3 regions of the Yersinia sp. 2541 StPb PI genome follow, and region 2 is predicted to be linked to each of the others. Evidence: riboswitches for the same ligand, from Rfam matches in the RefSeq annotation. Region 2 holds a riboswitch; each other region holds the start of a gene.

Region 1 (10,735 bases), 3.7 Mb from region 2:
CATATTGCTGACACCGTTGACCTGCGCTTCCAGTGGTGAGGCCACGGCTTGTGCAACATCGCGGGCACTGGCTCCGGGGTAGACGGCACTCACGGAAACCACCGGTGGCGTAATATCAGGATATTGTTCCACCGGAATCACATACAACGACACCCAGCCAACAATGGTTATCACCAGTGCAATAACAATGGCAAACTTGGGCCGACGGATAAAGAAATGCAGCATCTGGCCTTCCCCTTAATTTACTGTCAGTGGTGTAGCAACGCTGGCGCTAACCGTCATCCCTGGCCGGACATGTTGTAGCCCTGCCACAATCACTCGTTCGCCCACTTTCAGCCCGTCAGTCACTTCATATTGTTGTTCAAACTGCTCACCCAACGTCACTTGCCGCACATCGACCTGATCTTTATCGTTCACCACCAAAACAAAGTGTCCCTGCTTATTCTGCTGCAATGCGGCAATCGGTATGACAGTAACCGGTTTTGCCATTTCTGCTGCCAGCGACACATTCACCACCCCACCGGGCAGTAATAAATGCCGTGGATTGGCAAAACGGGTACGCAGGGTAACGGTACCGGTCTGTTTATCAATTTGATTATCAACGGACTCAAAAACGCCGCGTTCCGGGTACTGCTTACCATTCGCCAGTTGAATACGAGGAGTAAAGTTGCCAAACGGCAATGTGCTGCTGTCCGCAGAGGGACCTGTAACCGACAACTGATAGGTTGCTGTAATGTAATCTCGTTCATTCACTGCGATAGCTACCCGAATCGGATCAAGTTGGACAATATTGACCAACGTGCCGCTGGCAGGATTAATTAGGCTACCGACATTAAAACGGCTGTGACCAATCTGACCGGTTATCGGCGCGTAAATACGGGTAAAACTGAGCTGTAATTGCTGGATTTGCAGGTTCGCCTGCGCCTGAGCTACCGCCGCGCGGCTGATATCGCGCTGCGCTTGTGCTTCGTCAACTTCCGCCTGGCTGACCGAGCGATTACTTCCCAAACGCTGTAAGCGGGTGAGGTTCACCTGAGCATGATTAGCACTGGCAGTCGCACTGTCTAACTGCGCCTGGGCCTGCGTTACTGCGGCCTGATGCAACGCGGGATCAATTTCATACAATAGAGAGCCCTGCTTGACCATCTGCCCTTCGGTAAACAACCGCGCAGCAATAAACCCTTCGGTGCGGGTCGTCACATCCACCGACTGAATCGCCTCCACGCGCCCCAAATACTGTAACGCAGTATCCGGTGTGATTGAGGTTACGACCGAAACAGTAACCGCAGGCAGCGGTGCTGCTGCAAAAACCTGATGTGTCACAAGACTCAACAGCAAGAGCAAATTCAGCCGAGTCCGTAGGATTCGTGGCACGTAATTGATTAGCGTGGACCAAACCAAATTCAGTGTAACCATGGTCATTCCTTACTCTCGGCAAAAAGTGATAATTTCATAAAGAGCGCGCAACCTTTTGCGGGCCAAAGAGAAGGTAACGTATTACACCTATAATGATAAGAGACTAAGATTATATTCATGTTAGTTTATATTTCTTCTGAGTCTTCACTTCCTGCTGATTAAATGGATGTTTTATCCTATTTAGGATCAGCCTAAATTTTGTAAGTGCCAAGGGAACTCACTATGACGGACTCCAGCCAGCCAGAATCACCATCACGGGCAAAAGGAGATAATGTTTTCTTTGCAAAACAAACTTTACAGGCCATGGCCTTGCTGGTTGGGGCAACCATCATTATTGCAGCGGTAGGCATTATCTATATCGCCTCGCAATTAAATGAACGAGCGACATCTCAAAGTCGTTTTCTGGTAGAAAAAGCCTGGAAAATGCGGCAAGACTCAATAAAAACCCGAATAAAAGATAATGCTTTCTGGGGTGATGCTTATGAACATTTGCATGTAAAAGTCGATCCTGACTGGGCTTTTGTCAGCCAAAATCTGGGGCCGTCACTGTATAGCGACTTTAATTATGAGGGAGTGTTTGTTGTTGATGGGCTAGGAAAAACCCGTTATTCGGTCATCAATGGGCAACTGAAAGATATTAGCCTGCCCGATTGGCTCAACAAAGATATAACCCCGTTGATTGACGCCGCCCGAGCGCGGGCAGACAAACAATATATTGCAACTGAAACCATCGACGTGGCTGGGCAACCGGCCATTGTTGCGGCTGCGGCCTTAACTACTGGTAGTGATCCACGCGTTAAAACAGTGGCTGGAGCACCCTCTGTTCTGGTGTTTATCGATTTACTGACACAGCCCGAGCTAAATACCTTGGGCGAAGATTATGGTATTCATCAACTGCGTACCCCTGAGGATGAAAAAGACGCGGCATCCAGCCCGTCAGTTCTATTATCTGCCAGTGATAACAGCGCATTGACGCTGCATTGGAATCAGGATATGCCCGGCGCGCAACTGCTCAACATATTACTCCCACTACTGACGCTGGTTGCATTGATTCTTGGGCTGACCGGCTGGTTAGTTCTGCGGCGGGCGATGTCAGAAGCACGGGTAGCGGATGAAAACAAATCTGCTTTAATCGCCAGCGAAGAACGCTTTCGTCATGTCGCCGAAGCTGCTACCGACTGGTTATGGGAAACCGATGCCGATTTACGCATCACCTACCTGTCGCAACGGTTTTTGACCATTACCGGATTAAGTGTGGAGCGCTGGCTGGGGCGTAATCTTGATTCACTGTTAAATTGCGATATTATCCCGCTGCGCTCTTGGTTACAGCACACCCATCTGACTGAATCTCGCAATGAGTTGCAATGCACTTATTTCTCCGCCAAAGGCGATAAACGCATTTGCCGTATTTATGCCAAACCTATCATCCAAAACAACGAAACCATTGGGTTCCGTGGCACCGCATCGGATATCACCCGTGAAATAGAAGCACAGGAACGGATTCAGCACCTCTCTCTACATGATGCATTGACCGGTTTACCCAACCGTCTGCGAATGAAAGAATTCCTGGAAAATAAGTTACGCCATTTAGCTGCGGCCCCCCACCCGCTGGTTATCCTCAATGTTGACTTGGATAAGTTTAAACCTGTTAACGACACTTTTGGTCATGTTACCGGTGATCTGGTACTGCATCAGGTATCTGAACGCCTAAGAAGTTGTTTGCGTGATCAAGATTTAGTCGCGCGTCAGGGGGGAGATGAATTTGTTCTAATTATCACAGGTCTTGCGTCACGCAAAGAAATTGAACAGCTTTGTACGCGCGTTATCACCCGAATCGAAAGTCCTTACGTGATAAATGATCAGGATATTTATATCGGGGCCAGCATTGGTATTGCACTGGCACCTCAAGACTCAATGCAAGCCGAAGAGCTATTACGATTTGCAGATATTGCCATGTATGAAGCTAAAAACAGTGGCCGTAACCGTTGGAGCTTCTACTCCAGTGAAATGAATGAGCGCCTGATGCAACGCAGTGAGCTAGAGCGTTTTTTACGTCAGGCCGTTAAGCACAACGAATTTAACCTTTATTACCAGCCACGCTACCGTATTGAGGGAACACAACTGACGGGTGCTGAAGCCTTGGTGCGCTGGAACCACCCGATTTTGGGGCTGCTGATGCCGGATCAATTTATTGCGCTGGCCGAAGAGACGGGGCTTATCACCTCAATTAGCGACTGGACCATGCTACAGGCATGTCAGGATGCATCGACATGGCCCTCGTCACTGATTGTTTCCGTTAATATTTCTGCGGTTGAATTCAGGAACCAGCGCCTGATAGAACGAGTGCGCCAAGTCCTGCTGCTCACTGGGCTACCTAGCCATCGATTGGAGCTGGAAATCACCGAGCGGATAATGATTGAAGATGCCGATGGTGCCTTTAAAACCATGACAGCATTGAAAACCCTGGGTGTGCGCTTATCGATGGATGACTTTGGTACTGGATATTCCTCACTGAATTATCTGCGCCGCTTCCCGTTCGATGGATTGAAAATTGATAAGAGCTTTACCGATGAACTGGCCGAGTCACATGAAGGCCAATCAATTGTCGAAGGAATCATTAACCTCGGCCATGCGCTGTCCATGACGGTGACCGCCGAAGGGGTAGAAACCGCCGAGCAGCTCGGGCAGTTACAGACTCTGATGTGTGATGAAGTTCAGGGTTATTTCTTGGGTAAGCCAATGAAACTGGATGATTTATTAGTTCTTATCCGTAATACACATTATGACTGAGGGCCGTTCAGCCGCTGGCGCTCAAGGCGATAGGGCTGAGCGGTAACGCTATTTTTAAGAGGTTAACCGGGGAGAGGCTATACCAGATCGCTTATTTTCAGTTGATAAAGGCCATCTAGAAAAGCTGGAATAAAGCTACCAGGGCCTGCCACCTGCTGAGATACCTGCCCGCCGACTTGTGACATCACCCGGCAAGCCGTTGCCACATGATGTAAACGGTCGCCTTCCAGTGCGCAAAATGCCGCTACCACGGCAGAAAGTGCGCACCCCGTCCCCACTACCCGGGTCATCAGCTTATCGCCACCGGTCACGGCAAAATCACGCAGGCCGTCGGTGATATAATCCACCTCACCGGTAACCGCAACCACAGTCTGCACCTGTAGTGCCAATTGGCGAGCAGCAGGCAGTGCACTCACCGAAGAATCGACACTATCCACCCCACGCCCCATAGTCGCCATACCGCTTAATGCCATGATTTCCGAGGCGTTACCCCGTATTGCCGCCGGTTTTAGCGCTAATAATTGATGGGCAAAATCAGTACGATAGACAAGCCCGCCGACCGCAACGGGGTCCAGCACCCAAGGGGTAGAGGATTGATTTGCCGCCTGGATTGCCGCCAGCATGGATTCGGCCTGAGCGCGGTGTAACGTGCCGATATTGATAAGTAAACTGTTCGCCATTGTACTAAATTGTGCGGCCTCTTCAGCTTCAACCACCATGGCAGGAAAAGCCCCTAATGCCAGTAACACATTGGCAGTGAAGGACTGTACTACCTCATTAGTCAGGCAATGGACTAATGGCGGTGTAGTTTGGAATTGTTGCAAACAGGCCGCCGCCAGTGCATCAGGGTACGGGAGAGGAGCGATTGAAAAGTCAGAGCGAATAGTATTCATGATATCCCCCACCGGCGAACAAGAAGGGGGACCGTTGTTTATGGACTCAACAACGATACCGCGACTTCCCTCCGCTGGTATAATCCAGATCAGGTAATACGGGTAAAATCTCAGCCATTACGCATTTAGCGGCAGGCACCCCGAGTCAACGAGCTTTATTATTAACACAATTAGCGGTAATCAAACACCATTAGCCATAATCATCACTTATGGCATTTTGACGCAGCGGCAATCAGTGCTTGCCCTAGAGCCAGCCCACCATCACCGGCAGGCAGACGCTGGGGCAGCAACAGTTGGAAATCATGCAGTTGTGCGCTAAGTAACTCACGCAGTAACCGGTTATGTAGCACCCCACCTGAAAAGACAATAGTATCAATACGATAATACTGGGCCGCCTGCCGCGCCAAAGTAGCAAATCCCTGGGCCAGAGCAAAATGGAACGCATAGGCCCGCTCCGCCGGAGTGGCATTATAAGCCAACCATTGCTGCCAGAAAGTGGCTAAGTCCAGTTGGTTATCGCACAGCGGCATCGTCACTGGCGGCACTGAAACCGCACTTTGTCGCGCCAGTGCTTCCAACTGGCAGGCGGCTTCGCCCTCCCAACTTATCGATAGCGGGGCAAGATTGAGTGCAGCCGCTACTGCATCAAATAAGCGCCCAGTTGAAGAGGCCAACGGCGCATTAATCCCCCGCTCAATCGCCCGCGCCAATACCCTACCCTCCGGCTGAGGAATCACCGCACTCTCAGGCAAATGTTGCCAATTGGGGACATAGCGCTGTAACTGGGCCAGCAGGTTACGCCACGGTTGACGCGAGGCCAGATCGCCACCGGGTAGTGCCACTGCGGGCAAGCCACCAATATATTCACAGCTCGTATAATCTACTCGTAGGCATTCACCGCCCCACAATTGACCATCAGCGCCATAACCCAGCCCATCCAATGCCACACCAATCACCGCCCCACCCTCGCGAGGCCAGCCATGCTCTGCCAGACAAGCCACCAGATGGGCATGATGATGTAGCACGTCAACACAAGGGATATTCCACTGTGCTGCCAGGGTTTTCCCTAATTGGTGGCTGACGTATCCGGGGTGAGCATCCACCGCTATCACCTGTGGTGTGAAATGGTAAATATCACAAAACAGCGCCACTAACTGCTGCTGTTGCTGTGCGATATCGCGGTCTTCCAGATCCCCCAGATGTTGACTCAACACTGCATTACCATCACGCAGCAGGCAAAACGTGTTTTTCATATCCGCACCCAGCGCCAGAACTGCTGGCTGCTGGCTAAATCCCGGAGGTAACTCGAAAGCATCTGGCACATACCCTCTGGCTCGGCGTAGCATTTCAGCACTGCTGCCGGTGAGTCGCACTAATGAGTCATCGGCCCGCTGCACAATTTGCCTATCGTGCAATAACCAGTGGTCAGCAATATCTCTCAGGGCACCTAGCGCCTGCTCATTACTCAATGCCGGGGGTTTACCACGGCCATTACCGGAGGTCATCACCAGAGGCCGTCCGACCTGTTGCAGCAGCAAATGTTGTAACGGATTGGCGGGTAGCATCACGCCAATTTCAGGTAAGCCCGGTGCCAGCGCCGTACACAGCGGGCTATCAGCCCGCGACGAAACCAACACAATCGGAGCCGCAGGGCTACATAACACGCGTAATAACGCGGCGCTATCGTTACTTTGCACGCAGCGTGATAACCAGTCGGCGTGCGGTAACATCACCGCCAGCGGCTTGGAAGGCCGTTGCTTGCGCTGCCGTAAACGGGCCACCGCAGCAGCATTGGTGGCATCTACCGCCAGATGGAATCCTCCCAGCCCTTTGACGGCAACAATATCTCCTGCCAACAGGGCGGTTGCGGCTTGCTCTAGCGCCGCAAAGTTGTGCGCAATCGATTGTCCCTCTCGCCCCGTTAGCCACAATTGCGGGCCACAATCGGCACAGGCATTGGGTTGGGCGTGAAAACGGCGATCGGCCGGATGGTCATATTCTGCCTGACAGGCGGCACATAGTGGGAATTCGCGCATGGCGGTATAAGGCCGGTCATAGGGCATGCGGTGAATAATAGTAAAACGTGGGCCACAATGGGTGCAGTTGATAAACGGGTAGCGGTAGCGACGATTGGCAGGATGGTTCATTTCAGCCAAACAGGCGTCGCAGGTTGCAGCATCCGGTACAATTTGCGTATCCATCTGCCCGGCACCGCTGTGATGAATCACAAAATCCAGTGGCGGCTGCGCCCAATGGTAGGGCGAGGTGGTGACACTATCAATTTGTGCCAATGGCGGGCAATGACGCGGCAGTGCCTGTAAGAAATCCGCCAGCGCCGGTGATTGCCACAAGTGAATCGTCACGCCCGCACTGTCGTTACTGACATCGCCCCTTAGCGCAAAGCGGTGGGCAAGCTGCCAGATATAAGGGCGGAACCCCACGCCTTGCACCTTACCTTTTACCCGCAGGCAGAGGCCATTTTTATCCACAGAAACTCCTTCACAAGGCTGCCAGCAACCTGTTTTATAGCTCGGAGATTGCGGGGCGACTGCACCGATGGGCGCTTCGACGGCTCACGCCGTTACGACCCATTCGGCACATTTCCCCACTTATCAAATAGTTAATCGCCTGTCACTTCAAGTGCGAATGGGTTCCCAAAAGTCATTGGAGTTACAGGTAGGCAGCAAGTAAGCAAATCCCAATGAGCTGACATCAGTCAGTGATTCGGGTGAGCGAACGCAGCTAACACCCCTGCGGCTTCAAGGACGAATGGGATCAGCAAATACGGGGCAATGGCTCATCCAGAGGCAAATCCAATCTACGCGAAACACCATACGCACCGCATAAGCGCACTTGTTTATTCTCAGTCACCTGCCCGATAACGGCGGCATCCTGGCCGAGTGGATGGTTATGGAGCGCTGTTAATACCACTTCTTGTGCCTCTGGTGACACCACCAGCACCAGCTTACCTTCGTTGGCAAAGTTGAGTGCATCCAGCCCCAGCAATTCGCAAATACCCCGCACCGCCGGTTTCAGGGGGAGATCTGATTCGTTGATCTCCATGCCGCAACCGCTGGCGGCCGCAAATTCATGTAGGATCGCCGTCACGCCGCCACGGGTAGCATCACGTAACGCCCGCACTCCGGGAATAGATCGCAGCGGAGCGATCAACGGTGCCAATAGTGCACAATCGCTCACCAGCTCTGCTTCCAGCCCCAGCCCTTCACGCAGGTTCAGAATGGTCGCGCCATGATCACCTAAAGTGCCACTGACAACGATCCGATCACCAGCACGGATCATCGCGGTTCCCCAGTGAATATCTGCGGGGATCACGCCTATGCCGGTGGTATTGATAAAGATCTTATCCGCCGCGCCACGCTGCACGACTTTGGTATCACCTGTAACTATCTGAATCCCCGCCTGCCGCGCGGTAGCCGCCATTGATTGCACAATGCGCGTGAGAACATCCATCGGCAAACCTTCTTCCAGAATAAAACCGCAGGAGAGATAGCGTGGCGTTGCGCCACTGACCGCCACATCATTTGCTGTGCCGCACACGGCCAACTTGCCGATATCGCCGCCGGGGAAAAAGATCGGATCAATGACATAGCTGTCGGTGGATACCGCCAGCCGATCGCCCTGTACGGTTAGATCCGTCAGCGCGATACGCGCCTGATCTTCCCGTTCATTCAGCGCCGGATTGGAAAACTCCGCCAGAAACAGTGATTCGATCAAGCTCTGCATTGCCCGGCCACCGCTGCCGTGGGCCAGAGTAATCTCTTTCTTATTCATTTAGTTGTGACCTTATTAATAACCCAAAGTCATTGGAGTTGCAGGTAGGCGCTGCAAGCGAACGCAGCTCCCCTCAGCAGCTTCAAGTACCAAGGGTTATCGATACTGATAATAAGCGGCGCAGGCCCCTTCGGATGACACCATCAGCGCGCCAAAGGCATTGTCTGGCGTACACTCACCGCCGAACAGTGAGCATTGATCAGGCTTGCAACGCCCAGTCAGCACATCACCACAGCGAGATCGTGGAGAGTCTGCCACCTGCTGCTGCTGTGGTTTGAAACGTAATTCGGCATCAAATTCGGTATAGTCAGGGCTGAGTTGTACGCCGGAATCCGCGATTTCCCCCAAACCACGCCATTCGCTGCTGGCTTTAGCAACAAAAACCTCTGTCATTGCCTGTTGTGCCAGTAAGTTGCCGCTGTCCGGCACGATACGCCGATACTGGTTCTCTACCACACAACGCCCGCTGACCATCTGTTCAAGCAGCATTACTAGCCCCTGCAAGATATCCAGCGGCTCAAAACCGGTAACCACCAATGGCTTGTGGAATTGGTCGCAAATAAAGCCATAGGGCGTGGTGCCAATCACCATACTGACATGACCGGGAGCCAGAAAAGCGTCGATACGCACATCCGGTTGTTGCAGCAAGCTACGCAAGGTAGGAATGATGGTGATGTGCTGGCAGAACACAGTGAAATTGGTCAACCCGAGCCGTTTGGCTTGTTGCAGGGTTAAGGCACTGGCAGGCATGGTGGTTTCAAAGCCGAGGCCAAAAAACACCACTTGGCGATCAGGATTATGCTGTGCCAGCGTCAGTGCATCCAACGGCGAATAGACCACGCGAATATCCGCGCCGCGCCGTTTGGCATCCAGCATCGAACCATTGCGCCCTGGCACACGCATCGCATCACCGTAAGTGCAAAAAATCACCTCAGGATGCGTGGCGATTTCCAAACAGCTATCAATGCGGCCCATCGGCAACACACACACCGGGCAGCCCGGTCCATGGACAAACTCCAACCCCTCAGGCAGCAGTTGATCAAGGCCGAATTTGAAGATCGCATGAGTGTGCCCACCGCAGACTTCCATAATTTGTAGTGGCAAGCGCTGTTGATCCGCGATCTGCGGCAATAACTGTTCGATCCGTTGCAATAATGCGCTCACTAATGCGGGATCACGAAACTCATCAACGTAACGCATCGCGTGCCTCGCTTGCAGCGCTGGCATCCCAATCCAGCCCAACTGCCTGCATATGTTCCAGCGCGGCCAGTGTCTGTTGTGCCTCTTCTTCGTCAAGCAGGCTCATGGCAAACCCAACATGCACCAACACCCACTGACCTAGCAATGCCGCCGGGGTATCGTCGCATACCAGTGCGATATTGATTTCACGCTTCACTCCGCTCACTTCCACCCATGCCAGTTGGTGAATGTCTTCACCCACCGCCACAATTTTGCCGGGAACGCCTATGCACATCGCTGTGTCTCCAGCCATTCCAGCCACAAATCCATCCCCTCTCCGCTACTGGCAGACAGCGCAATCACCTGAATATCAGGATTCACCTGACGGGCATAGGCAATGCACTGTTCAATATCAAAATCCAGATAGGGCAGCAGATCGATTTTATTGATAATCATCAGGGTGGAAGCTGCAAACATATGGGGGTATTTCAGCGGCTTATCTTCGCCTTCAGTAACTGACAATACCGCCACTTTATGGCGTTCGCCCAGATCAAAGCTAGCCGGACACACCAAGTTGCCGACGTTTTCAATAAACAGCAGGCTATCATCAGCCAGAGCTAAACGGTGTGCCGCATCGTGCACCATCTGCGCATCCAGATGGCAGC
Region 2 (10,735 bases):
CAGTGGCAGGAGCGTGCTACCGGTCTGGACTTCAAACGCGTCAATGGTGGTTTGCTGGTCCAAGACCGCGATTTAGGTATGGTGACTGCAGCCGATCTGCGCGTGGTGTCCAAGCGCCAGCCGACGGAGCAAGAACTGCGTGATGCACTGTTCTGCTGGAAAGTAGCCAAGTTCGTAAAATCCAATGCCATTGTCTATGCGCGCGACAATATGACTATCGGTATAGGCGCAGGCCAAATGAGCCGTGTCTATTCTGCCAAAATCGCTGGTATCAAAGCAGCGGATGAAGGATTAGAAGTGGCCGGTTCTGCCATGGCCTCCGATGCTTTCTTCCCGTTCCGTGACGGTATCGATGCTGCTGCATCTGTCGGGATCAGTTGTGTTATCCAACCGGGCGGTTCAATCCGTGACGATGAAGTCATTGCTGCGGCTGATGAGCATGGCATCGCTATGATCTTTACCGACATACGCCATTTCCGCCATTAATTAACCCGCTTAACGGAGTCATCTGATGAATATTTTGATTATTGGTAATGGCGGGCGTGAACATGCGCTGGGCTGGAAAGCAGCACAGTCGCCTTTAGCGGGCAAAATTTATGTCGCACCGGGCAATGCCGGCACCGCGCTAGAATCTGGTTTAGAAAATGTCGATATCGCGGCAACGGATATTGCGGGTCTGTTGGCCTTTGCCCAGAACCATGATATTGGCCTGACCATTGTCGGCCCGGAAGCACCGTTAGTTATTGGTGTGGTTGATGCTTTCCGCGCAGCCGGTTTGACCATTTTTGGGCCAACGCAAGCCGCGGCTCAGTTGGAAGGATCTAAAGCTTTCACGAAAGACTTCCTGGCGCGCCACAATATCCCAACTGCGTTTTACCAGAACTTCACCGAGGTGGAGCCTGCTTTAGCCTATGTTCGTGAAATCGGTGCACCGATCGTGATTAAGGCAGATGGGCTGGCCGCCGGTAAAGGCGTGATTGTTGCGATGACGTTGGAAGAAGCAGAAACCGCCGTTCATGACATGCTGGCAGGCAATGCCTTTGGTGATGCAGGCCACCGTATCGTGGTGGAAGAGTTTCTCGACGGCGAAGAAGCCAGCTTTATCGTGATGGTTGATGGTGAAAATGTATTACCAATGGCCACCAGCCAGGACCATAAGCGGGTTGGCGATGGTGATACCGGCCCGAATACCGGTGGTATGGGGGCATATTCCCCGGCACCGGTAGTCACTGATGAAGTTCATCAGCGAGTGATGGAAAGTGTTATCTGGCCGACAGTGCGCGGTATGGCGGCAGAAGGTAATGTCTATACCGGCTTCCTCTATGCCGGTCTGATGATTTCCGCTGACGGGCAACCAAAAGTGATTGAGTTCAACTGTCGCTTTGGTGACCCGGAAACTCAACCCATCATGCTACGCATGCGTTCAGACTTGGTTGAATTGTGCTTAGCCGGTGCTCAAGGCAAATTGAATGAGAAGACCTCTGACTGGGATGAGCGCCCATCGCTGGGTGTGGTGTTGGCCGCTGGCGGTTATCCGGCAGATTATCGCCAGGGTGATGTCATTCATGGATTACCACAGCAGGAGGTAGCTGACGGCAAAGTGTTCCACGCCGGAACCAAACTGAATGGCAATAATGAAGTCGTCACTAGCGGCGGTCGCGTATTGTGTGTAACTGCGCTGGGTGCCACCGTCGCCCAGGCACAGCAAAACGCGTATCGGTTAGCTGAAAATATTCAGTGGGAAGGGGCTTTCTACCGTAAAGACATTGGTTATCGGGCGATTGCTCGCGGTAAATAAATCTACCCTTGTATTCTACGGGCGCAGCTTGCTGTGCCCTGCTTCTTATCAGGTCTCACAAACTACCGGCTGTCGGCTCCCAGCGGCAGAAGTCCTGATTGGCAACCAACAGCAATTGCTGACCCTCCGACGAATCCAACCACGCGACGCCCAGAGGTTGCGCACTGCCCTCTCCCCGTTTGCTCAGCCATGCCTGTGAGTTATCGTCAACTTTCAATCGCAACGTCTTCTTATCACAGGTGGTAACCACACCATCTCGCCACTGTCCCTGAATTAACCTGACATTTCCGGCGCGCAGTGCACTGCTCTGTTCGAGAATTCGTTTCGCTTCCAACTGATAGACCGCGATATTATCCGCAGAGAGCTGCTCACGCCGTTCGGCCAACTGGCGCTGCATAAAACTCACCTGTCCTTGTTCATCAAAACGCAGCTCGACGCTCTGCGGGTTATGACCCAAATCGTTGCGCCGAATTTCCCGCAAAATGCCATTTTGATATTCGTAGAAGGTTACGCGAGTGTTGTCCCCGGAATAGGGGCTGTAGACGCTCATCAGCACTTGTGGCTGCTGCTGCGCATTATCCTGACGCCATAAACGAACGACACCGCTATCGGCGATATATCCGCTGGCACTAAATTGAGGGGAACCTGACTGACTGCTACAGGCGCTGAGACCAAAGGCTAAACCGAGGGTCATCAGCACCCGCTGCATAAACAAAAGGGGCTTTGCCACCCCCCTGCTTATTATTTTCACTGACACACTATTAAGATTTAACAGAATCTTTCAGTGCTTTACCAGAAACAAACGCTGGCACATTAGCTGCAGCAATTTTGATTTCTTTACCAGTCTGTGGGTTGCGGCCAGTGCGCTCATTACGATGGTTTACCTTGAAAGTACCAAAACCAACCAATTGTACTGGATCACCGTCTTTCAGAGATTCGGTAATTGCAGCCAGTGTGGATTCCAAAGCAGCTTTAGCTTGTGCTTTAGAAAGGTCCGCTTTGTCCGCGATTACGTCAATCAGTTGAGTCTTATTCATAAGTTATCCTTACAGTGTGTTTATCGTTTGCAAAGCATCGAGTGCGACGGATATGCCGATGGACAGCACTCTCCTGCATACACGCACCGATAGCCACTTTTTTTCGCCCCCCAAATGTAGAACAGACAGGGGGCAGATGTGAAGCCTTAAGACGTGACAAATCAGGCGTTAAATCACGTTTTCTTGCCTTATTGCGTTAAATTTATGCCAATGTTGCTAACAGCCGCTTCCCGCAGGTCAGATCGTAGCCCTTTTATCAGATCTAAGTCGCGCTCTTCACAGTCAGCTAACAGACGGAAAATCTCCCATTGGATATCCCATTCTTCTTCAATCGCAGGCAAAATTTTCAGTTCTTCATCGGTCATTTCTTTACCGGCCAACGTCATTTCCAACATTGCAACGGTACGAATTGATGCTTCGCTGATAGCGACAGCATGTTCCAGTGTTTCACCACTCAAACGCGAATGGATGGCCTCGCCCAATGCAATACAGGCATCGATGGCAGGATAAACACCGTAGATAGCATAGTCATCGGCTGAAGGAATTGCCTCTTCCAGCTTCTCTAACTGGCTATCAAAGTTAACTTTTGCGTCTTTTACGACCAAAGTTTCCCAGATCAGGTCCAGAATGCGCCGGTAAACAGCCGGGTCGCCAAATTCAGTTTCCAGACAAAATTGCTGATAGTTGGGATACATCCGCTCGCATAAGCAAGCCATGAAAGTCAGGTGTTGCCAACTTTCCAGCTTCTCGAGACGTAGATGAATCGGATTACGTATCATTATAAGTTCTCATTATTCATTATCTGCGCGGCAGTGTACCCGAAATTAAATCATATCCCTATGGTTGCCAAGTAAATCAGGATTTTTCCGCACCCAACGCTGAAATTGCGGGCGGTTTGAGGCGATAGCATCAGCCCAACGGGTTGGCTCAGGCAAACGGTAGCCCGCCATGCAAGCCTGTACCCACGCCAAAGCACTGCTAACACTGACCCGATGACCGGGCGAGATAAACAGTGGATTGCAACGGACTTTGCTACGCCACACCCAGCCAAGTTGCTCATCACCATCAATGAGTGGTTGTAATGCGCCGTTATCGCTCTCTAGCGGCAGAGAGTGCCCACACAGGCGACTTTTGGCGACACCAATGGTCGGGACATCAACCAACAGCCCAAAATGGCTGGCAACGCCTAAACGACGCGGATGTGCGATACCTTGCCCATCAACAAACACCAGTTGAGGCCGTTGCTGCAACTGCCCCCAGGCGGCTAATAATGCAGGATATTCACGGAAAGAGAGTAAACCGGGGATATACGGCAGTGAAGTTGCCACGCGGGCAACCTGATATTCCACCAGTTCTAGCGAGGGATAACGCAAAATCGCGATAGCAGCACGGGTAATCTCCCCCTGCTGCTCAAAACCAACATCCGCACCGGCAATAAAGTGCACTGACCCACTATCAAAATCATCGTGAAGAATAATTTCAGATGCTCGTTGTAACTGTTCTGCCCGTAACGCTTTGGTATCTATCATCGGCCAACCTCCCTCGAGCTTGAAGCTACAGTACGGTTACCTGCCGCCCCAATGACTTTGGGTATAAGCGATTAGTTTTGATGATAAGGCTTTGATAATGTATGCACTGCATCAACAAAAGCCCCTGCATGTTCTGGCGGGACATCCTGATGAATGCCGTGCCCCAGATTAAACACATGCCCTTCACCCTGGCCAAAACTTGCGAGAATAGTACTCACTTCCTGCTCAATACGGGCAGGTGGTGCGTATAGCACAGAGGGGTCCATATTGCCTTGCAGAGCGACCTTATCACCCACCCGACGGCGCGCATCGCCGATATCCGTGGTCCAATCCAACCCTAATGCATCACAACCGGTAGCAGCCATTGCTTCCAGCCATTGCCCGCCACCTTTGGTGAACAAGGTCACCGGCACCCGACGCCCGTCGTTTTCGCGGATCAGGCCATCGACGATTTTATGCATGTAGTTCAAGGAGAATTCAAGATAATCACGCCCTGTCAGTACCCCGCCCCAAGTATCAAACACCATCACAGATTGAGCGCCAGCTTTGATTTGCGCATTGAGATACAAGATGACGCTATCGGCCAGTTTATCCAGTAGCAGATGCAGGGTTTGCGGCTCGGCATACATCATTTTCTTCAGTTTGGTAAACGCTTTGCTACTACCACCTTCAACCATATAGGTTGCCAGCGTCCATGGGCTGCCGGAAAAACCAATTAATGGCACCGCACCTTTCAGCTCACGGCGAATGGTTCTTACCGCGTTCATCACATAACCCAATTCCTGTTCTGGGTCGGGGATGGGTAACTTTTCGACGTCGGCGCGACAAGTAATCGGGGATTGGAAGCGTGGGCCTTCACCGGTTTCAAAATAGAGCCCCAGCCCCATAGCATCAGGGATGGTCAGAATGTCTGAAAACAGAATCGCGGCGTCCAATGGATAGCGACGTAATGGCTGCATCGTCACTTCACAAGCCAGTTCCGCATTTTTGCACAGCGACATAAAATCCCCGGCAACCGCGCGGGTAGCTTTATATTCCGGCAAATAACGGCCCGCCTGACGCATCATCCATACCGGCGTTACATCTACCGGTTGACGCAATAAGGCTCGCAGATAGCGATCGTTTTTCAACTCATTCATGGTGGAGCTCCCTTAATTATCTGGCGGCCATCTTTTAGCGGACCATATTGTAGCATGTCAGATAATACTTTCCTGCTAACTGCCGCCGCTATTAAGGGCGTGATAATGACTCACTCTCGTGGGATTTAAACTGCGTCGGCTATGAGGTTAGCGCTTCAGCACTCCCTTCTGATTAGATCAACTCACGGTGCTCGCGGCATAACACCACGGTATCTTCAATTAATCGTCGTGCTACGGTGCCTGGCGGCGGCAGTAATGGCAATTGGTCATAACGATACCAACCGGCATTTAGCAGCTCTTTAGGGTCATGTCGCAATTCACCACTGTCATACTCGGCCATAAACGCCATCATCAGTGAATGGGGGAACGGCCAAGGCTGTGATGTTACGTAGCGCAGATTTTTAATGTGAATATTACTTTCTTCTAAAACTTCACGGGAAACCGCCTGCTCCAGAGTCTCACCCACTTCGACAAAGCCTGCCAATACGGTATTAATGCCGCCTCGATGCCGTACATGCTGCGCCAATAAAATTTCATCATCACGGCGAATGGCAACAATCACACAAGGGGCGACTTGTGGGTAATAGCGCTCACGGCAGTGATTACACAGACAAGCCCACTCGGAACGGCTGGCCTGCATTTGGTGACCGCAATAACCACAAAAACGGTGAGAACGATAAAACTCTGCCAGTTGCACACCACGCCCAGCCAATTGGAACAAGCCGCGATCCACATCCAGTAATTGCCGCACGGAACCCATATCAGTAGACATCATCTGACGGATCAACCATACCGCCTGCCCTTGCCATTCACCGATTTGCCTTGCCGCTGCGCCCTGCAATGACCAATTAGCGGCATTACCTTGTGGTAACTCCCCTTTCGGCAACCATAATTTGTTTTCATGACTGACAATCCACCAGCCACTTTCTTTACCTGTAAGTTGTAGTTCCATATCGTTGTTGCACAACCTCGACTTCACTGGCAATCTAGAATCCGGCTTGTTACATTTTTGTAACCCACTATTACTTTTCCTTACTCACGGAGTCGTTCATGCTCAACCGACTAGAAAGCCTGACTCAACGCGTTGGCGGCAGTAATGAATTAATTGATCAATGGCTTCATGCGCGTAAAGAACTGTTAGTTTCATATTGCACAGTGATCGGTATTAAGCCGCAAAAAGAAAAGCATACCCCGCTTAACGAAAAAGCGCTGGAGAACTTTTGCCATAATTTAGTGGATTATCTCTCTTCCGGGCATTTTCATATCTATGACAGAATTATCAAACAGGTGGAAGGCGCGTCTAGCCCAAAAATGGCGCTGACGACCAAAGTGTATCCTGCGTTAAAAAATAATACTCAAACGATCATGACATTCCATGATCGTTATACCAACATTGAGATCGATCAGGACAGTTGTATCGAGTTTCAACAAGCATTATCTGATATCGGCGAAGCCCTTGATGCCCGTTTCCGCTTGGAAGATCAATTGATTCAATGGGCAGCCGAGTCATGGCAAGCCGCCCAGCCAGTTATTCAAACAGGGCCGGTAAAATAGCCCGCTGAACAGCACGGGCTTGTAGTTTTAATTCAACCTCATATACTGGGGTTTCTTGTCGGAGTGCCTAGCACCTGTTTTCTTAGGAAAGCAAACGCAGGCTGAGACCGTTAATTCGGGATCCGCGGAACCTGATCGGGTTAATACCCGCGAAGGGAACAAGAGTAATTTATCGCTACAGGCCCGGTCTTTATCCTTACAGGTAGCTGCCGGTTACTGGCCAACATCGTTACTCCCGCCAAGCTCCAGACAAGCAATTTTCCCTATAAACCACACTGGTAGGAATTGCTATGTCTAATAATACAACCACTAAAAGTTCATCACGCCCACGTAAACCTATTCCACGTAAACAACAACGTGAACAAGCTCAACAGTTTATTGATACTTTGCAAGGTGTCACTTTCCCCAACTCCCAACGTATTTACCTACAAGGCTCACGGCCAGATATTCTGGTACCGATGCGCGAAATCCAGCTCAGTCCGACACTGATTGGCGGTGGCAAAGACGCACCACGCTATGAAGATAACGAAGCCATCCCGGTGTATGACACTTCCGGCCCATATGGTGACTCAAATGCCAAACTGGATGTTCACAGCGGGTTACCCAAATTACGCGATAGCTGGATAGCTGAACGCCAGGATAGCGCCGCACTGACCTCTGTCAGCTCTGGCTTCACCCAACAACGTTTGGCCGACGAAGGCTTGGATCATTTGCGTTTTGAGCATCTGCCACACCCGAAGAAAGCCATCACAGGCAAATGCGTCACCCAACTGCATTACGCCCGTCAGGGTATCATCACGCCAGAGATGGAGTTTATCGCGCTGCGAGAAAATATGGGCCGTGAACGTATTCGTGGTGAGGTACTACGCCAGCAGCATCCAGGACAGGCTTTTGGCGCTAACCTGCCAGAAAATATCACTGCCGAATTTGTACGTCAGGAAGTGGCGGCGGGCCGAGCTATCATTCCCGCCAATATAAACCACCCAGAATCTGAGCCGATGATTATTGGTCGTAACTTTTTAGTGAAAGTGAATGCCAATATCGGTAACTCTGCGGTGACCTCCTCCATCGAAGAGGAAGTAGAAAAACTGGTGTGGTCAACCCGCTGGGGTGCAGATACCGTAATGGATTTGTCCACGGGACGCTATATCCATGAAACCCGCGAATGGATCCTGCGCAATAGCCCGGTCCCTATTGGTACCGTTCCTATCTATCAGGCATTAGAAAAAGTAAATGGTGTGGCTGAGAACCTAACCTGGGAAATGTTCCGTGACACACTGTTAGAGCAGGCCGAGCAAGGGGTGGATTACTTTACTATCCATGCCGGTGTGTTGTTGCGCTATGTACCGATGACCGCCAAACGCTTGACCGGTATCGTCTCCCGTGGTGGTTCAATTATGGCGAAGTGGTGCCTTTCCCATCATCAGGAAAACTTCCTGTATCAGCATTTTCGCGAAATCTGCCAGATCTGTGCGGCCTATGATGTCTCACTGTCACTGGGTGATGGCCTACGCCCTGGTTCCATTCAGGATGCCAATGATGAAGCCCAGTTCGCTGAGCTGCATACCTTGGGTGAATTGACCAAAATCGCCTGGGAATATGATGTGCAGGTGATGATTGAAGGCCCCGGTCATGTGCCGATGCAGATGATTCGCCGCAATATGACGGAAGAGTTGGAACACTGCCATGAAGCGCCATTCTATACCTTAGGCCCGCTAACTACGGATATTGCGCCGGGTTATGATCATTTCACTTCAGGTATTGGGGCCGCCATGATTGGTTGGTTCGGTTGCGCCATGTTGTGTTACGTCACACCGAAAGAACATCTTGGCCTGCCTAATAAAGAGGATGTGAAACAAGGTCTTATTACTTATAAAATCGCCGCCCATGCCGCAGATTTGGCCAAAGGCCACCCCGGTGCGCAGATCCGCGATAATGCCATGTCGAAAGCGCGCTTTGAATTCCGCTGGGAAGATCAGTTCAATCTGGCGCTTGATCCAGAAACCGCACGAGCCTATCACGACGAAACCCTGCCGCAGGAGTCCGGCAAAGTGGCCCACTTCTGCTCAATGTGCGGGCCGAAATTCTGCTCGATGAAAATCTCTCAGGAAGTCCGCGACTATGCCGCTACGCAAGAACAGGCTGTGGCGCAAGAGCTAGCAGCGACACAAGAAACAGCAGCCCAACCGATCGAAATTTTACAATCAGGTATGGAACAGATGTCAGCGGAGTTCCGCTCTCGCGGCAGCGAGCTGTATCACAGCCCCGTTAACCTCAAGAGCGAGGCCAATAATGAACCTGTCTAATCATGCCTCATTTTCTGCAAAGAAAGGTTTCCCTGCGACGGTACAGCGTCTTGGTCTCTATCCCGTCGTCGATAGCCTACTTTGGATAGAGCGCCTGCTTGCCGCAGGCGTAACCACAATACAACTACGTATCAAAGAGTTAGATGATGCGCAGGTAGAACAAGGCATTGCCGCTGCCATAGCGTTAGGCAAACGCTATCAGGCACGCTTATTTATCAATGATTATTGGCGGCTGGCGATTAAGCATGGTGCCTATGGTGTTCATCTGGGTCAGAAAGATCTGGAAACAGCCGACTTGGCCGCGATTCAGCAAGCTGGATTACGGCTGGGCGTATCAACCCATGATGAGCAGGAACTGGCGATAGCTAAAGCTGTCCGGCCCTCTTATATCGCCATGGGCCACATCTTCCCCACACAAACCAAGCAAATGCCGTCATCACCACAAGGGTTGACGGTACTCAAGCAGATGGTCGACAACACGCCAGACTACCCGACAGTTGCCATCGGCGGCATCAGCATTGAGCGCGTACCGGCGGTCCTGGCCACGGGTGTCGGTAGTGTAGCGGTCGTCAGTGCTATTACCCTGAGTGACGATTGGCAGCAGGCAACAGCACAATTACTGCACCTGATTGAGGGCAAGGAGCTGGCTGATGACAAACAAGCATGAGTTGAGTGACAGCGAATTCTTGCGCTACAGCCGCCAGTTATTACTGGAGGATATCGGCCCTGAGGGCCAGTTGAAGCTGAAAAGTGCCTGTGTGCTGATTATCGGCCTTGGCGGCCTTGGTTCGCCTGCTGCGCTCTATTTGGCGGCAGCCGGTGTCGGTAAGCTATTACTGGCTGATGATGACCAACTGGAACTGACCAATTTACAGCGCCAAATCCTGTATCGCACCACAGATATCAGCCAAACATCCTCAGCTAATCAAAGTAAAGCACGGTTAGCCCAACGTCATTTGCAAAGCCTCAATCCGTTGATTGAGATTGTCCCATTTGATACGCGGCTGCTAGGTGCGGCATTGGCCGATGCGGTAGCTAACGCTGATTTGGTGCTGGATTGCAGCGACAACATGGAGACGCGCCATCAGGTAAATTCAGCCTGTATCACTGCACAAAAACCATTAATTAGCGGTAGTGCCGTGGGATTCAGCGGGCAATTGCTGGTGATTGAGCCGCCTTATTCTCAAGGCTGCTACGCCTGTCTATATCCCGATAAAGAATTACCACAACGTAACTGCCGTACTGCTGGCGTATTGGGGCCGGTGGTCGGCGTCATTGGTACCTTGCAAGCACTGGAGGCCATCAAGATGTTGGCAGGACTGCCGTCGGCACTGAGCGGGAAATTACGCTTATTCGATGGCAAGCAGCAGAG
Region 3 (10,735 bases), 3.1 Mb from region 2:
TTTCACAATGAAAGCTATTCTTTTTCATGTGAAAGTTATGCCTGAAAAAGAGGCAATGGAAATACTTGAGCGGGGATCGTTATGAAGCCAAAGCAGCGACAGGTTGCAATACTGGAATATCTCCAACAACACGGAAAGACGGCCGTCGATCAACTCGCCGCACATTTTTCAACCACCGGTACCACAATTCGTAAGGATTTAACCAGTCTTGAAAATGAAGGGGCGGTTATCCGTACCTACGGTGGGGTTGTATTAAATCGTGATGATATAGAACAACCCATTGACCGTAAAACTCACATTAATACCGATAAGAAAAAGCAAATTGCTCAAGCTGCCAGCAAACTGATTAAAGACGGTGATAGCCTGGTTTTTGATGCCGGTAGTACCGTGTTGCAAATGGTTCCCCACCTGACAAAGTTCAACAATATCACGGTGATGACCAACAGCCTGCATATCGTCAATGAACTGGTTGAGCTGGATAACGATCAAACTATCTTGATGCCGGGTGGCACTTACCGTAAAGGTTCAGCCTCTTTTCATGGTAGTCTGGCAGAATCTGCATTTGATAATTTTAGTTTCGATCAACTGTTTATCGGTGCAGATGGTGTCGATCTGAAAGCAGGTGTCACCACGTTTAACGAAGTTTATCATGTTAGTACGGCGATGTGCCGTGCCGCTAGCCGCATTATTTTGCTGGTCGATTCCTCCAAATTTGGCCGTAAAAGCCCAAATGTAGTGTGCCCGTTAAGTGCCGTTGATATCCTGATTACAGATAAAGGTATTAGCCCAGAATATTTGCAAGCGCTACAGGACATGGGCATTAACATCATTCTGGTTGATAAAAATGACTAATCCATTGATTACCTATGCCCGTGAAACACTGGAAATTGAACTGACAGAAGCGCATAAGCTGCTGTCACGTTTAGATGATAATTTTATCCGCGCCTGTGAGTTATTATTAGCCTGCACCGGTAAGGCTGTAGTTTCAGGGATTGGCAAATCTGGCCATATTGGTAAAAAGATTGCCGCATCACTGGCCAGCACTGGCACCCCCTCCTTCTTTGTACATCCGGCGGAAGCATTGCACGGCGATTTGGGCATGATTGGCCCTCAGGATGTGGTGATTTTTATCTCCTACTCAGGGCGCGCCAAAGAACTGGACCTGATTCTGCCCTTGTTGGCGGATAGCCAGATCCCCGTGATTGCCATCACTGGCGGCAAAGAGTCCCCGCTGGCGCTGGGTGCAGCCTGTGTATTGGATATCAGTGTCGAACACGAAGCTTGCCCGATGGGATTGGCTCCTACCTCCAGCGCGGTTAATACCCTGATGATGGGGGACGCTCTGGCAATGGCATTAATGCGCCATCGCGGTTTCGGTGCAGAAGATTTTGCCCGCTCACATCCTGGCGGCAGCTTGGGCGCAAGGCTACTTAATCGAGTCCATCACTTAATGAGAACCGGTGATCGCCTGCCGATGGTGAATGAATCCGACAGCGTAATGGAAGCCATGTTAGAACTGAGCCGTACAGGACTAGGGCTGGTGGCTGTATGTGATCCGGAGCAACGGGTTGTGGGGGTATTCACTGACGGTGATTTACGCCGCTGGCTGGTAAAAGGTGGCACCTTACAGCAACCCTTAGAAAATGCCATCACACGGCCAGGCTACCGATTACCTGAGCAATGGCGCGCAGGAGAAGCGCTGGAGGCACTGCATCAGCACCATCTCAGTGCCGCACCGGTGGTGAATCTGGATGGAAAACTGGTCGGAGCCATTAATCTGCACGACCTGCATCAAGCTGGCGTTGGTTGATATCCCTGTCATCGTTCAAGTTGTAGCTGTGTTGGTTGCATTCACGATTCAGGCCTCGCTGCTGCGAGGCCGCTGCAACCAGCATTCAAATCCGCCAGTGACATCTTCATCAATATAATCAATTAATCTAGATAAATTTACTTATTAGCGGCCTGCCTGCAATCAGTGCCAATTAGGATCTTGCTGTAACTGCTTTTTGAGCATGGCCTGGATACTGTCATTGGGACGACCGAGCCATTGATAGGTCGCGAACTCACTCGGTTTATCAAGTGCTTGTGGCTTGTCTGCCACGGAAATACGCATTCCCCATGCCTGCCATACTTGTTTTTTATCCTGACTAAACGCCACCCACATAAAGTTATTACTGCAATCATGAGGTTTACAAATTCGCCCCACCTTATATTGCTGCCCTTGCCAATTTATCACCTCATAAGGTGCTGACGTCCCCACCCCTTTGCGTGCCCAGGCGGGGAGATTCTTTTGGCTTTTCACCATTTTTTGCCAGCTATTTTTATACACCGGCTGTTGCAGCAGATCCGCCGTGGTCGGGCGGCTTTTGACAGGAGAAGTCTGGGCAACTGACGTGGCTGTGACAGTTGTGGTGGCTGGCTGCGCGAAAGCCCAGGCGCTGACACTGAGCATCACCGCAGCCACAAGACAATGGCGGGTTTTGTTACCTTTCATTATCGAAATCCTTATTATCTGATTAATCTACTCGCCGGACAGTGAGCCAGGCTCTGTGCAACGGCTTAGCGGGCGTGGTATTAGCTTGCCTGTCTATGACCATCAACCGGCGAAAAAGTTGATCCATAGCACGAATTTTCATCCTAATTCCAGTTATATCACAATCTGTATGACAGCTTGAGTTAAGCTATGAACCAGATAGCTATCAGCCGAGCCCACCCGATAAAAGGCCATGCCATGTTAACCGTTGAGTTACCCGAAGAACCCGAGAAGCTGTATTACTCTGCCGGGGATGCCCACCCGCTGGCTAAGCTTGAAACGGATAAAATTATCCAGATGGTTATCGATCTGGATGTTGCCAATTCCGACAGCGAGCATTATGTCACTGGCTGGATGGGGCTAAATAGCGTGGTGGTGGTACGTAATTACCAAAATAAGCGCGGTACAGCCAATGGTTTTGTGGTGAATAAAGGCGATCGCTATCGTCTGAGCATTCAATCCATTGAATTTCGCATTCCGAAGGCCGTGTTGTGGATGAGCTTTCGCCGTAAACCCCGCACCATGGAGTTAATCACCTACGAAACATTGGGCGAACAACCCAGCGGTATGCAGCAGTACCGTAATATCCTCGATGAAGAGTTGCTACAGCAACTCGATGCCGATTGGCGCGAATTGAATGATTATCTTGGTGCAGCCTGCTGGCAACTTGAAAATGACACCCCGCTGTGGCAACAAACCCGACAACAGATAACGCCCGAGACTATCCGTCAGTTAGTCGATGCGCCTATTTTTCGCACCAAACATCTACAGGCTGATGGGGATTACGCCGGGTTCTGGGCCGGAGAGTACTTTTTTGCCGTTCGCCAACCTAGCGCAGGCAACCCATTACCTGCGGTACAAATCTCCTGGCGTGAAGATGAAAAAGATATCGGCAGTTATCAATTTGATCTGATTAACGATGAAACAGGCGAGCCAAAACTCTCACTGTGTATCCGCCCACGCAAAGGCGCGGACAGCTATCTGCTTAACCGTTTTGATGCCCATCACTTGCAACGTGCTATCGCGATGTTTGCGATGACTCAGCGCTATTTATTGGCATAAAAATCTCTGCCATTTCAATAAATAAGGCATGCACTTCGTCATTGGAGCTACAGGTAGGCGGCAAGTGAACACATCCCGATGAGCTGACTCAAGTCAGTGATTCGGGGGGGTGAGCGCAGCTAACACCCCTGCGACTTCAACGACGAAGGATCCCCAAAGTCATTGGAGTTGCAGGTAGGCGGCAAGTGAACACATCCCGATGAGCTGACTCAAGTCAGTGATTCGGGGGGGTGAGCGCAGCTAACACCTCGGCGACTTCAAGGACGAAGGATCCCCAAAGTCATTGGAGTTGCAGGTAGGCGGCAAGTGAACACATCCCGATGAGCTGACTCAAGTCAGTGATTCGGGGGGGTGAGCGCAGCTAACACCTCGGCGACTTCAAGGACGAAGGGGATTACCACCACCGGTGAAAATGATGCACCGGCCCGACCCCCTGTCCGACTTCAAGGGTATCGGCTTGTTCTAATGCACCTTGCAGATAGTGTTTGGCGGCATTCACTGTATCTGCCCAATCGTGGAGCCGTGGCCGTAAGGCCGCCAATGCGGCCGATAAGGTGCAGCCGGTGCCGTGGGTATGGCGAGTATTTACTCTGCGGGTAACAAAACGCTGTTCGCCTTGTGCCGTAAACAGCCAATCGGGGCTATCTTCACCGCTCAAATGCCCTCCTTTCATCAATACTCCCTGACACCCCAGAGCCAACAGTGCTCGCCCCTGTTCACACATTTGTTGCTCATCGCGCGCAGGCTGGCAATTGAGTAGCGCGGCTGCTTCTGGCAGATTCGGGGTAATCAAAGCCACTCGCGGTAACAGCAGTTGACGTACTGCGTCTACGGCCTCTGGTGCCAATAATGGATCACCGCTTTTGGCGACCATAACGGTATCTAGCACCACAAATGGGATGGGATAACGTTGCAGTTGTGTGGCAACAATCTCGACAATGTCAGCATTAGCCAACATACCGATTTTCGCGCTATCGATGCGCACATCACTGAGAACAGAATCGAGTTGAGCTGCAACAAACGCCGGTTCGATGGGATAAACTGACTGCACACCACAGGTATTTTGTGCCACCAAGGCGGTGATCACACTGGTGCCGTAAGCTTGCAAAGCAGAGAAAGTTTTCAAATCAGCCTGAATACCGGCCCCACCGCTAGGGTCAGTTCCGGCAATCGTGAGTGCATTAATTCGCTTCATGAATATCTCTCCACACTCATATCAATGGGAGATCGAATAGCAGCAACAGCGAGAATAGCTAAAGAGAAAACGGCAGGTTGAACGAACATATTCCTCCTAACCGGCGGTCAAGAAGGCGGAACCCTAAGGTGCCGAGACTTCCCTACGCTGGCATAATCCAGATCAGGTAATACGGGTAATATCTCAGCCATGCCACTGTTTGTGGCAGGCACCCCGAGTCAGAATTGTTATTATCATGGGCAGGTGGTAGAAGATCAATCATGTATTGGCTCAACCAATGATCAATTTCGCGAAAGCACCCTGTTTTGGAGGTATAACCATAGGATGAGTATCAAGATTCGTCAGTATCAGGAAAGTGACCGGCCATTCCTGCGCACCTTGTATCTGGCATCACGTAAAGCAGCCTTTACCTGGCTGGACGTTGAACACTTTAGGCTGGAAGATTTTGATCGCTCAACCATTGGTGAAACTGTGCTGGTCGCCGTTGATGGCGATCAACACTTAGGTTTTGCCTCAATTTTTATGGAAGAGAGTTTCCTGCATCATCTGTTTATTGCCCCTGAACTACAACAGTCCGGTACGGGAAAAGCCTTATTGCAGGCAGCACAACAGCTATTTACCAGCCACGGCTCACTCAAATGTCTGGCAAAAAACCAGCAGGCGCTGGCGTTTTATCAAAAACAGGGGTGGGTAGCTATTGCCACCGGCATCAGTAATGATGGCGAATATACATTAATGCATTGGCATAATGAGAAGGTTAAATAAGAACAATATTGATAATATTAGTTAAAAAATAAAATTTAATATCTAACTTACTATCAAACATCGCTGCATCGTTATATGGGTTATTTTCCCCTCACAGATAAATCAGAAATAAGCACAAGGGAACTGGGTTTCCTTGTGCTTATTTTCTATTCCCCGCGCAGCGCCTTCACATCATCGGCTTTTATATTCAGTGCCGGTTGTCCGAATTGCTGTAGCAGATAATGACTCAAACTAACAACCTGCTCATCGGTTAAGGTGTTAGCAAATCCGGGCATAAAGACTTCACCGTCATTGGTTTTGCGTGACACACCGTGGAGAATCACATTAATTAGGTTATTGGGCTCGGATGCCCCGACCACCGAGTTTTTCATCAATGAAGGGTAATAACCGTCTTTCACGCCCTCACCGGTGAAACTGTGGCAACTGGCACAGTTCCCCAAATACAGGCGCGCGCCGTCAGTGTTGTTATCTGCCGTGAAAGGCATACCGCGTAAGGAATTAACACTACTTGCCGCTTGCCCCCAATCCGAACGACTCTTGGTTTCGTCATCTGGATTTAATGGCTCCAGGGTACGCAGATACACCGCCATGGCATTGAGATCACTCTCGCTCAGGTGGCGAGTACTGTTCTCAATAACTTCAGCCATCGGCCCGGCAGCTTGTGCTTTACCGTCAACATGGCCGGTGCGCAGATATTGCACCACCTGCTGCTGACTCCAGCCGCCAATACCGGCATGTGGATCAGAGGTAATATTAAACGCCGTCCAACCATTAATCTCTGCCCCCCCATAGGCTTTGCTCTCTTTCATCCCCATGGTGATATTACGCGGGGTATGGCACTCAGCGCAGTGCCCCAATGCTTCAACAAAGTAAGCACCCTGATTCCATTGTGCATCTTTAGTGTTGTCCGGCTGAAAGCGCTCCCCCTCGAAATTGACCAAATTCCAGAACCACAATCCCCAACGCTGGTTGAATGGGAAAGGCATGTCATTTTCGCGGTTAGCTTGATGCACTGCTGGCAGACTAAACAGATAGGCTTTAATGGCTTTGACGTCAGCATCCGTCAACAAGGTATATGAGGTGTAAGGGAATGCTGGGTAGAGATTCTCACCATTTTTCCCTTTCCCTTCATGTAATGCGCGCAAGAACTCTTCATCCGTCCAATTGCCAATTCCGGTCTCTTTATCGGGCGTGATGTTGGGCGAATATAGCGTGCCCATCGGCGTCTTGAAGGCAAGTCCACCGGCAAAAGGCTTACCGTCTTTGGTGGTATGGCAGGCCACACAGTCAGCGGCCTTAGTCAGGTACTCACCACGTGCAATTAGGTCAGCATCAGCACTGGCATACCCAGTTACGGCTAAACCTAATGCGATAAGCAGGAGATTCACTGAACAGCCCAAGATTTGTTTTCTCATCTTACACCTCGGCCTTTAATGTTTCAGCGATACGCAGCGAGAGTGCGGCAATCGTCAAAGTACAATTAACTGAACCGACAGTTGGCATCACACTACTACTGGCGATAAACAGGTTTTTATGGTCATGGGTGCGACAATCGCTGTCCACTACCGAGTCTTTCGGGTCACTGCCCATAATGGTGGTACCCGTAATATGATTGTTATTGGCGAAGTTATTGTTGAATTTAACCTCGGTTCCCCCCATCAACTTTGCCGCCTCGGCATAGACCTGCTGAGTGTGTACCGCACTTTTTCGCACATAATCATCCATTGCATAGTAAAACTCGGGTTTCGCAATGCCGATGGCGTCTTTCTCGCTAGCGCTGGGGATAATGCGATTTTCGACATGAGGCAAAATCTCGTGGAAGCTGTCGAATTGTACAAAACGCGCGGCCCTGTCACGGATTTTGGCCTCAAGCTGTGGCCCGAGTTGCAAATCCCCCTGTTTGAGTAATTCAATCGTGACTTGATCGGTACGTGACAAATTGGATAAATGAATTTTTTTCGCTGCAAAATCAGCACGAAATGCACCATCACGGAAGCCGATCATCGACGTCATTTCCTGCGGCCCACGCCCTGGCCACAAGGGTTCACTGGCCATAAAAGTCACCCCGGTTCCGGGGTGATCCATTAGATTGCGCCCCACCATATCGGAACTATTACCCACTCCCCGTGGATTTTTCTCATCGGTGGACATCAGCATCAGTTTCGGAATTTCAATCCCATTAGCGGCCAGTACGAAGTATTTACCCTCAGCCCGATGCTCATTGCCTTGTTCATCTTTAAACAGTGCCGCAGTAATCTGTTGTTTATCATTAACTTCTAACTTATAAACCACAGCTTTGGGGCGCACGACTGCCCCCGCCTGCTCGGCTTTTTCGACATGAGTGATACCGTTATACATGGCGCCAATCGGGCAAATAGGCATGCAGTTGTTATTACCACAACAGGTTGGCCGGCCATCATAAGGTCGACTGTTACGGGCGACCGGTTCAGTGACCACATTGAAACTTCCGCCGTTAAAGCTGCCACCGTTAAAAACATGGCTATTTAACACCGTCTTGATGCGCTGTTCATTCCACGATAATGGCAATGGTGCCATCGGATAGGGTTCACTGCGGGGTGATCCTAGATCTTCATCACTTGGCCCCCAAACACCTAATTCCTGTTCAGCGCGCAGATACCACTTTTCCAACACGGCATACTCAATTGGCCAATCTCGCCCGACGCCATACACGGTTTTCAGTTTGAAATCGTTAGGCAAAAAGCGCCACGCAGAAGCCGCCCAGTGCCAGGTTGTGCCACCCACTGCGCGGATATATTGCACATCATACGGATGTTCACCCTTTTGAATCAGATAGTTATTATTTGGGTTAGATTCAGGATGAGGCGCATACGCGGTGGAAGGATATGGCGCCATGTTGTCTGATTTATCCGGCTGATTACGGAAGTTTTCTACAATTTCCCAGCGAGAGAGGCGCGGACCTGCCTCTAAAACCAGTACTGACTTGCCAGCCATGGCCAGTTGATGGGCAACCAGCCCTCCTGCAACACCCGAGCCAATAACGACGATATCCGCCTTTAGTGTGTCAGCCATAAATGTATTCTCCAAAATTATAAGGCGACATCAGGCTTTACAGCCCAGTATCCGGGTTTATTCGGGCAATAAGAGCGAATAACCAACACATCGGATACCGCATCGAACATCAACGCATTCTCATAGCTGATTACCGCCGCATCGGTTCCCTCACCGATCACGCCGATATACCAGCCTTGCAATATTTGCCGGGCGATTTGTTGTTGCAGGGGTAGCCATTGCTGAGGTTCACCCGAAGGCAACGGTTGTAACAAGGAGAGTTTTTGGTCAAAATCGCCTATTTTCCCGAGCAGAACCTGATAGATTCGTTGACCAATCTGCGCATTAAGCTGGCGCTTACCGGTCAATGCGCGTGATACCAACATGAATCTTTCTAAATTCTGTGGCGAGGTTTGGGTCGATGCCGCGAAAGCATCTAGTGAAAGGGGACTCATCAGGCTACTGACTAGCCCGACGCCGATATATCCCAGCAGACGGCGGCGTGAAATACCCCGCACCTGAGGTATCGGAGAGAGATTTACCGACATGTTTTTTCTCCACAAAACAGCACGCACGCAGTATTCATCCGTTGTATTTAGGAACATGCTGCTAATCGGCATGTGCTAACAGATGCGGGCTACTGCGAGCTAAACTACCCTGCGTTTTACACAGCGGCAGTGGCAATCTTGACTAATAATGAATGGACTTCTCGTCTTATTGACGATGTAAGTTATGAGATGCGGATGTTAAATATTTAGTTGAGTTGTAAAGATTCGTCAAGATTATACCTCATCAGTGAAGGGGTAAAGCAAAACGTGATTCATATCACATTTTGTAACTATAGAGCCGGATCATGCCTTCACCTCAATCATTACTTCAATACGATTAAGGACATATGCCACTTGATGCCAAACTTGCTGATATTCGGTTGAGTTATAGGTACGTAAAAACTCCACCAGCAGTGTTTTGGTTTGTTGCCATATTGCATCATCGACCGGATGCTCTTTATTTGTCTCAAAGAAGGTTTCCAGTGTTTCAACTTTTTGCAGGTAAGCATCCAACGCAGCAGTCCATTCACTTGTATGCAACTTGTGAGAAATTTGCGCCAGCAGCCAGGGCATATAGTCGCGACTGAGGCTAACATCCCAAGTATCAGCATCTGTTACAGACCATGTGGCACTTAGATCACCACAATGTGTGCCTTGATCATCGGTAAATCCGTGCAATGCACAAATAGCCTTTTCTACATCAAGCACATAGCCTAAGGCCGGATTATTAATGAATACAGCATCATGAGGGGTTCGCTCATTAAAATTCACTACAGCACCTATATATTCACCTAATTTTGGCCCAGTCAGCACACCTTTGAAGTTAATATATGATGTTTTTTCATTCATATAAAAATGCAAAAGTTTATTTTTATATCCATTAACCAGATAATGATATTCCCAGTCAGCCATAAAGTACCATTTTTTGCTGTATATATTATAAGCTACTCCATTATCACAACGGTACTCTAAACTATTATCACTGTAGTTACTGCGATGGTAGGTAAAGCTAATCGCCGAAGGTTGGTCAGTGCCATCATTCAATAATGAAAGGCACGAGGACTCTATTAACGCTTTACCCTCACTTAATTTATTATAAGCCATCAGTAATTGAGTTTCTGCATTATAATAAATATGATTCCTACCTTTTTTACTCCCCAAATAGATATAGGTATCATCTGGTTGGTCCAAACGATGGGTTATTACCTCACGTTGGTCATTTACACCCCTTGATTCAAGCGTTTCCTTATATTGTAAAAAGGGTCTTACTGCCTTTTCCTGCCACGTTTCAATAGTAGACGCATCAAACCATAGAGTGTATTTATTCACGGTCCCCTGCTGAGAATGTTGTTCCCTGCCATGTAGAATATTAATCGGGCTAGTATGTAAGCTCACATAGAAACCGATTTGATCTAATGATAACGCGGTACCCGTCCCTTGATTGACTAATCTTATTTCATTTTCTACCACCTGAGGGAACCAATACTGGCCAGAATTATTAAAATCACAATAGGTAAATGCCACATCAGCATCAAGCTGGGAACTACGCCGAACCACCGGTGACAAACAGTAAAGGTTGCGATCAAACCCTTGCCCGATAAA

The links. A riboswitch is a leader RNA that binds a small molecule or an ion and turns the genes downstream of it on or off. The one in region 2 is predicted to bind thiamine pyrophosphate.
Positions count from the first base shown of each region.
Region 1: another riboswitch for thiamine pyrophosphate. It lies ahead of thiM (hydroxyethylthiazole kinase); the one in region 2 lies ahead of thiC (phosphomethylpyrimidine synthase ThiC).
Region 3: another riboswitch for thiamine pyrophosphate. It lies ahead of thiD (bifunctional hydroxymethylpyrimidine kinase/phosphomethylpyrimidine kinase); the one in region 2 lies ahead of thiC (phosphomethylpyrimidine synthase ThiC).

Region 1 is NZ_JAZGQB010000001.1:662,232-672,966, reverse strand. Features, by position in the region: gene V1953_RS02950 (efflux RND transporter permease subunit) at 1-225, opposite strand, end outside; gene V1953_RS02945 (efflux RND transporter periplasmic adaptor subunit) at 238-1,416, opposite strand; gene V1953_RS02940 (bifunctional diguanylate cyclase/phosphodiesterase) at 1,639-4,206, shown strand; gene thiM (hydroxyethylthiazole kinase) at 4,284-5,099, opposite strand; TPP riboswitch at 5,149-5,252, opposite strand; gene hypF (carbamoyltransferase HypF) at 5,303-7,588, opposite strand; gene hypE (hydrogenase expression/formation protein HypE) at 7,875-8,891, opposite strand; gene hypD (hydrogenase formation protein HypD) at 8,988-10,091, opposite strand; gene hybG (hydrogenase maturation factor HybG) at 10,078-10,365, opposite strand; gene hypB (hydrogenase nickel incorporation protein HypB) at 10,356-10,735, opposite strand, start outside.
Region 2 is NZ_JAZGQB010000001.1:4,376,741-4,387,475, forward strand. Features, by position in the region: gene purH (bifunctional phosphoribosylaminoimidazolecarboxamide formyltransferase/IMP cyclohydrolase) at 1-486, shown strand, start outside; gene purD (phosphoribosylamine--glycine ligase) at 512-1,798, shown strand; gene V1953_RS19640 (DUF1481 domain-containing protein) at 1,854-2,507, opposite strand; gene hupA (nucleoid-associated protein HU-alpha) at 2,560-2,835, opposite strand; gene V1953_RS19650 (YjaG family protein) at 3,024-3,614, opposite strand; gene nfi (deoxyribonuclease V) at 3,660-4,364, opposite strand; gene hemE (uroporphyrinogen decarboxylase) at 4,436-5,503, opposite strand; gene nudC (NAD(+) diphosphatase) at 5,676-6,455, opposite strand; gene rsd (sigma D regulator) at 6,554-7,057, shown strand; TPP riboswitch at 7,107-7,232, shown strand; gene thiC (phosphomethylpyrimidine synthase ThiC) at 7,348-9,363, shown strand; gene thiE (thiamine phosphate synthase) at 9,350-10,030, shown strand; gene V1953_RS19685 (HesA/MoeB/ThiF family protein) at 10,014-10,735, shown strand, end outside.
Region 3 is NZ_JAZGQB010000001.1:1,233,631-1,244,365, reverse strand. Features, by position in the region: gene srlR (glucitol operon DNA-binding transcriptional repressor SrlR) at 82-852, shown strand; gene gutQ (arabinose-5-phosphate isomerase GutQ) at 845-1,810, shown strand; gene V1953_RS05465 (inhibitor of vertebrate lysozyme family protein) at 1,973-2,494, opposite strand; gene V1953_RS05460 (hypothetical protein) at 2,732-3,595, shown strand; gene thiD (bifunctional hydroxymethylpyrimidine kinase/phosphomethylpyrimidine kinase) at 3,990-4,790, opposite strand; TPP riboswitch at 4,913-5,016, opposite strand; gene V1953_RS05450 (GNAT family N-acetyltransferase) at 5,115-5,555, shown strand; gene V1953_RS05445 (c-type cytochrome) at 5,702-6,970, opposite strand; gene V1953_RS05440 (GMC family oxidoreductase) at 6,972-8,606, opposite strand; gene V1953_RS05435 (sugar dehydrogenase complex small subunit) at 8,624-9,133, opposite strand; gene V1953_RS05430 (hypothetical protein) at 9,437-10,735, opposite strand, start outside.